2 regions of the Stenotrophomonas sp. LM091 genome follow, and region 1 is predicted to be linked to the other one. Evidence: riboswitches for the same ligand, from Rfam matches in the RefSeq annotation. Region 1 holds a riboswitch; the other holds the start of a gene.
What was found. A riboswitch is a leader RNA that binds a small molecule or an ion and turns the genes downstream of it on or off. The one in region 1 is predicted to bind glycine.
Positions count from the first base shown of each region.

Region 2: linked by a shared signal. The riboswitch ahead of gcvP (aminomethyl-transferring glycine dehydrogenase) and the one ahead of BIZ42_RS07575 (trimeric intracellular cation channel family protein) in region 1 are both predicted to bind glycine.

Region 1 is NZ_CP017483.1:1,722,215-1,725,579, forward strand. It holds gene BIZ42_RS07560 (NAD(P)/FAD-dependent oxidoreductase) at 1-539, shown strand, start outside; gene BIZ42_RS07565 (ribonuclease E inhibitor RraB) at 598-942, opposite strand; gene BIZ42_RS07570 (GIY-YIG nuclease family protein) at 1,029-1,298, opposite strand; glycine riboswitch at 1,343-1,425, shown strand; glycine riboswitch at 1,446-1,537, shown strand; gene BIZ42_RS07575 (trimeric intracellular cation channel family protein) at 1,632-2,249, shown strand; gene BIZ42_RS07580 (MdtA/MuxA family multidrug efflux RND transporter periplasmic adaptor subunit) at 2,453-3,365, shown strand, end outside.
Region 2 is NZ_CP017483.1:1,024,413-1,027,777, reverse strand. It holds gene gcvP (aminomethyl-transferring glycine dehydrogenase) at 1-1,257, opposite strand, end outside; glycine riboswitch at 1,346-1,447, opposite strand; gene BIZ42_RS04600 (multidrug effflux MFS transporter) at 1,742-2,965, shown strand; gene BIZ42_RS19965 (siderophore-interacting protein) at 3,123-3,365, shown strand, end outside.

The DNA.
Region 1 (3,365 bases):
TCGTCGAAGCGCGCACCGTGGTCTGGGCCGCCGGTGTCGCCGCCTCACCGCTGGCGCGCACGCTGGAGGTTCCGCTGGATCGCGCCGGCCGCGTGCCGGTGCAGCCCGATCTCACCTTGGACGGTCACCCGGAGATCTTCGTGGCCGGGGATCTGGCCGCATTGACCCAGGCCGATGGCAAGCCGGTACCCGGCGTTGCCCCGGCAGCCAAGCAGATGGGCAAGCACGTGGCGACCACGATCCAGGCGCGCCTGTCCGGCAAGCCCGTGCCGGGCCCGTTCAAATACCAGGACTTCGGCAATCTGGCGACCATCGGTCGCATGGCCGCGATCGTCCACCTCGGCCGCCTGCAGCTTTCCGGCGTGCTGGCCTGGTGGTTCTGGCTGGCCGCGCACGTGTTCTTCCTGATCGGCTTCCGCAACCGCGTGGTGGTGCTGCTGAACTGGGCAGTGGCGTACTGGAGCTACCAGCGCAGCGCGCGGATCATCTTCGGCGATGCGCAGGATGATCGCCGGCCGAAGCGGCCGCCGACGCCCTGAGTGGTCGAGCGGCCACGGTGGCAGCCAGCCATGCCGGGCTGCCACACGGATGGGCCACTCAGCCCTGCGACAGACAGCCCCAGCCATCAACCTGGCCGCTGTAGGAGACCGCCTCGCTGGCGAGCAGCCCTTCGAAACCCGAGATGTTCTGGTGGGTCGGCAGCATCAGCGGATGCACCACCACCTGCCACGGGTATTCCTCGTTGCCCTCGTACGCGGCCAAGGACACCTTCTGCTCGTTCTTGAGCAGGTGCACGGCGAAGGCGATGGCCACGTCCTGGGTCGGGAAGATCAGCGCGAAATCCACCTCGCGCGGAATCGACAGGTCGTCGCCATCCTGCAACATGTTCCAGAGCACATCGCCATTCTCATCTTCCGGGTACAACGACAGATCGCGGGACATGGCACTCCAGGGCTTGGGCAAGCGGATAAACGAACGGAGATCGATGGTATGCCGCCGGCGAAGGCCCGAACAACCAGTACGCAGGGCTACATGGGATCGGGCAGCGCCAACCACGCCAGCTTGCGCTCGCGCGGTTGCCGCTTGAGCTGCCATTCGGCCTTCGACGCCGCGGCCCGGTCCGGGTAGGCGCGCATCGCCAGCACCCTCACCGGTGGGTGGGCCCGGGTGTATTTGGCCCCTTTGCCGGCGAGGTGGGCCTGGAAGCGCGCCTCCACGTCGTTGCTGATGCCGGCGTAATAGCTGCCGTTGCGGCATTCAAGCAGGTACAGGTACCAGAGGGCGGGTTCAGCGGGCATACCGGGATTATCCCCCGGCGCGGGCCCGGCGGCTGCTAGAATCCGCCCCGGATGCAGGAGAGAGGCGCCGCGCTGGCGCCCGCCGAAGGCGCAGGCTCCCATAATCGCTCAGGCCGGTGGCTCGATACGCCACCAACCATGCATCCGACACGCCGATCTGGAGAGAGGTCTTCAATGACCCGCCGAAGGGGCACGTGGCCTTGGCCACCGAACTCTCAGGCAAAAGGACAGCGGGAGCGGCAACGGAATCCCACCCTCATGACAGTGCAGCGGCGCTGGCGTGATGCGTGTGCGTTTCCGTCCCCGCCTGACGTGCTTTCCGGAGCCACCCCCATGCTGCTCTCCTTGATCTACCTCATCGCCATCTCGGCCGAAGCCATGACCGGCGCGCTGTCGGCCGGCCGCCGCCGCATGGACCTGTTCGGCGTGGTCATCATCGCCTGCGTCACCGCGCTCGGCGGCGGCTCACTGCGCGACATCGTGCTCGGGCATTACCCGCTGGGCTGGGTGAAGCACCCGGAGTACCTGGGCTTCACGATCTGCGCGGCGCTGATCGCGACCTGGGTGGCGCGCTGGATGCACCACTTCCGGCGCACCTTCCTGGTGCTCGATGGCCTGGGCCTGATCGCGTTCACCCTGATCGGCTGCGCGGTCGCACGCGAGGGCGGGCACACCGTGCCGATCATCCTGATCGCCGGCATGCTGACCGGTGCGTTCGGTGGCGTGCTGCGCGACGTGCTGTGCAACGAGGTGCCGCTGATCTTCCAGAAAGAACTGTATGCCGTGATCACCCTGCTCACCGGCGCGGCCTACCTGACCCTGCTGGAACTCGGCGTGTCGCTCAACGCGGCCACGCTGTGGTGCCTGGGCGGCGGCTTCCTGTTCCGCCTGCTGGCGATCCACTTCAAATGGGAAATGCCGAAGTTCGTGTACCGCGACGAGGTGCATTGACGCACGCGCAGGCATGACCAAGGTCACGGGAGCTTGAGCGGCCTGGCCCTGTATCATGGCGCTCCCGTTCCAATCGAACGGCATCCAGCCACGCGGCGGTGTTCCACCCGCTGCCCCGCCAGACACCCTCTCCCCCGTTGACCTGCCGCACTCGGCCGGTCCCCATGGACGCACTGCTCCGGTGGAGGGTGCGCAGGATGCGTATGTCCGCTTCAACGCCCGCCTCGTCTCGCCGTCGTTTCGCCAAACCGCTGTTGATCGCTGCCGCCGTCGGCCTGGCCGCGATCGCCGCATGGAAGCTGCTCTCGCCCGCGCCTGCCGCCAGTCCCGCCGGTGGCCCGCAGCCGACCCCGGTGCGCGTGGCCACTGCGACGCAGGAAGACCTGGTGGTGCGCCTGAAGGCGCTCGGCACGGTGACCCCGCTGCATACGGTGAGCCTGCGCAGCCGCGTGGATGGCGAACTGCTGCGGCTGGCGTTCTCCGAAGGCCAGCACGTCAAGGCCGGCGAGCTGCTGGCCGAGATCGACCCGCGCCCGTTCCAGGTACAGCTGTCGCGTGCGCTGGGCACCCAGCAGCAGAACCTGGCCGAGCTGGACAACGCCGAGAGCCAGCTCAAGCGCTTCACCGAACTGCAGACCAAGCACTTCGTCTCCGCGCAGGACCTGAGTGATCAGCAGAGCAAGGTGCGCCAGCTGCAGGGCCGTCGCCAGACCGACCAGGCGGCCGTGGATGAAGCGCGCCTGCAGCTGCAGTACACCCGGATCACCGCACCGGTGGCCGGGCGCATGGGCCTGCGCAACGTGGATGTCGGCAACCTGGTGCGCAGTGGCGATACCGAGCCGCTGGCCACGATCACCCAGACCACGCCGATCAGCGTGCTGTTCACCGTGCCCGAGCCGGACCTGCCGGCGGTGGTCGCCGCCGCCCGTGCCAATCCGCAGCTCACCGTGGAAGCCTGGGATCGCGAGGAGCGCACCGCGCTGGGCGACGGCGTGCTTTCCAGCCTGGACAACCGCATCGATACCGCCACCGGCACGCTCAAGCTGCGCGCGCAGTTCGCCAACGCCGATGAGTCGTTGTTCCCCAACCAGTTCGTCAACGTGCGCCTGCAGGTCA
Region 2 (3,365 bases), 700 kb from region 1:
GTCGATCGCACGCAGGTTGATGCGCGCCGCGGCGGCCTTGGCGTGGATCGCCTTGGCGTCGACATCCTTGACGTGCAGGGTGTCGAAGAAATGCTCGCCGACATTCACGCCGGCGCCGCGCAGCGCGGCGGCCAGGATGCTGGCCAGGCGGTGGGTGCGGCGGGCGATGCGGGTCAGGCCTTCCGGGCCGTGGTACACGGCATACATCGAGGCCATCACGGCCAGCAGTACCTGCGCGGTGCAGATGTTGGAGGTGGCCTTCTCGCGGCGGATGTGCTGCTCGCGGGTCTGCAGGGTCAGGCGGTAGGCGGCATTGCCCTGCGCATCGACCGAGACACCGATCAGGCGGCCCGGCATCGAGCGCTTGTACGCGTCGCGGCAGGCCATGAAGGCGGCATGCGGGCCGCCGAAGCCGAACGGCACGCCGAACCGCTGCGAGTTGCCGACCACGATGTCCGCGCCCCATTCGCCGGGGGCGGCGATCAGGGTCAGTGCAAGCAGATCGGTGGCCACCGCGACCAGGCCGCCACGGGCGTGCACGGCATCGGCCAGCGCCTTGTAGTCGCCGATATGGCCGAAGGTGTCCGGGTACTGCAGCAGCACGCCGTAGGCCTCGGCTTCCATCGCCTCGGCCGGGGTGCCCACGCGCAGCACGATGCCCATCGGCTCGGCGCGGGTGCGCAGCAGTTCCAGCGTCTGCGGGTGCACCGCGTCGTGCACGAAGAAGGTATCGGACTTGGACTTGGCCGAACGCTTGGCCAGGGTCATCGCTTCGGCGGCGGCGGTGGCTTCATCCAGCAGCGAGGCGTTGGCGATCTCCATGCCGGTCAGGTCCGCGCACAGGGTCTGGAAGTTGATCAGTGCTTCCATGCGGCCCTGCGAAATCTCGGCCTGGTACGGGGTGTAGGCGGTGTACCACGCCGGGTTTTCCAGCACATTGCGCAGGATGACGTTCGGGGTGAGCGTGCCGTAGTAGCCCTGGCCGATGAAGGTGCGGAACACCTGGTTCTTGTCGGCGATGGCGCGGATCTTGGCCAGTGCCTGCACTTCGGTCAGCGACTCGGGCAGGGCCAGCGGGGCCGGCGACTTGATCCCGGCCGGGACGATCGCATCGGTCAGCGCGTCCAGCGAGGTGTGGCCGACCACGTCGAGCATCTGCGCGATTTCGGCGTCGTTGGGGCCGATGTGGCGTTCGACGAACGCGTGGCTGTGTTCAAGCTCGCGCAGGGTAGGGGTGTTCTGGGACATGGCTGGCATCTCGGAGAGTGGGCACGCACGTTCGGAAGGCGGCCGGGCCAGGGCGCGTCGCGGGCGACAGCGATCCACCGGACCTTGCGGTCTTCCTGGGTGCCCCTCTGTCCTTTTGCCTGAGAGTTTGGAAGCGCGCATCGGCGTGCTTCGTGCCCCTTCGGCGCCGGCACTCGCCGGTCTCTCCAGAGTTTTGGTACGGGTGGTATCGGGCCTGAGCGATTACGGGCGTTGCGCCTTCGGCAGCGGGTGCTTCAAAACAAAGCGCCGCTTCTCCCACCATGTAGCCAGGCGATTATAGCCCAGCGCTTTCGGCCACTGGGCCTTTCCGGCACATGAATACGGGGCCGCGCAGCGCCGGGAAAGCGCGCCCGGGCATGGTGCCGGGGGCGGCAAAGGCCTATGATCACTGGATCCTCGTATTCATCTGGCGCCGCCCGTTCCGGGCCAGGCGCCCGCCGTGCAGTGCGCATGGCCGCTGACGGAAGCCCGCATGACGCCCGCCTCACCCTCGACCCGCCGTCTGGCCCTGCTGCTCGCAGGCCTGGCGATGTTCGGTCCGTTCTCGATCGACACCATATTCCCGGCCTTCCTGCTGTTGGGCGACCGCATGCAGGTGGACCAGGTCGCAGTGCAGCAGACCATCAGCGTCTACCTGCTGTTCTATGGCCTGATGAGCCTGGCGCACGGCCCGCTGTCGGATGCGTTCGGCCGCAAGCGGGTGATCATCGGCGGGCTGGTGCTGTTCATCGGTGCCTCGATCGGCTGCGCGCTGTCGCGCGACATGACCACGCTGCTGGTGTTCCGCGCCCTGCAGGGCGTGACCGCCGGCGTGGGCGTGATCGTCGGCCGTGCGGTGATCCGCGATCTGTACCACGGTGCCGACGCGCAGCGGTTGATGAGCCAGGTCTCGATGATCTTCGGCGTCGCACCGGCGATCGCGCCGATCATCGGCGGTTGGATCCTGCTCGGTGGCGGCGACTGGCCGCTGATTTTCTGGTTCCTGGTGCTGTTCGGCGTGGTGCTGCTGCTGGCCACCGGCAAGTGGCTGCCCGAAACCCATCCGGTCGAGGCCCGCACGCCGCTGTCGATGCGCGCGCTGCTGCGCAGCTATGCCCGCATGGGCTCCAACCCGCGCCTGCTCCGTCTGGCCGCGGCCGGTGCCTTCAACTTCTCCGGCATCTTCCTGTACATCGCGTCCGCGCCGGTGTTCGTGATGCAGCATCTGCAACTGGGCGAGGGCGGCTTTGCGTGGTTGTTCATCCCCACCATCGGCGGCATGACCATGGGCTCGTTCCTGTCCGGTCGGATGGCGGGCCGGCTCACCGCGCAGCGGCAGATCGCGATCGGGTTCGGGCTGTGTGCGGTCTCGGCGCTGTTGAACGTCGGTTACGTGGTGTCGGTGCCGCAGATCGCGCTGCCGTGGGCAGTGATGCCGATCTTCCTTGGCGGTGTCGGCATGGCGCTGATCTTCCCGATCCTGGCGCTGGCCGTGCTGGACATGTATCCGCATCAGCGCGGCCTGGCCTCGTCCATGCAGATGTTCATCCAGCTGATGATCAACACCGTGGTGGCCGGCGTGGTCTCCCCGATGCTCAGCAGCAACCCGCTGCATCTGGCCCTGGGCTACGCAGGCTTCTTCGCCATCGGCGGCAGCTTCTGGTACTGGGAGCGGCACTGCGAACGCCGCCGCGACCTGCTCACGCCGATCGAGTGAGCCACACGCACGCCCCGCCTGCACAGAATGCAGGCGTGGCGCGGTTGCTTACGCTTCGCCGCGGCGTATCCTGTTCGCTCGCCAGCCAGTTCGTGCATCACGACAGCCACTACGCTCCCCTGCGGACCCCATGTCCGCCGCAACCCAGGGTGATTGCATGGCTGCACAGCAGACCTACCGCCTGTTCGACGTCGCGCTGAAGCAGCGCACGGTTCTCTCCCCCTCGCTGATCCGCATGGTCTTCGCCGCGCCCGACGTGGCCAACATGAAGACCGAGGGACCGGACCAGCGCATCAAAGTGTTCTTCCCATTGCCCGGCCAGGCAGCACCGGAGGTGCCGCAAGGCGAGGACTGGTACGCACGTTATCGCGCGCTGCCCGATGCCGAGCGTGCGCCGATG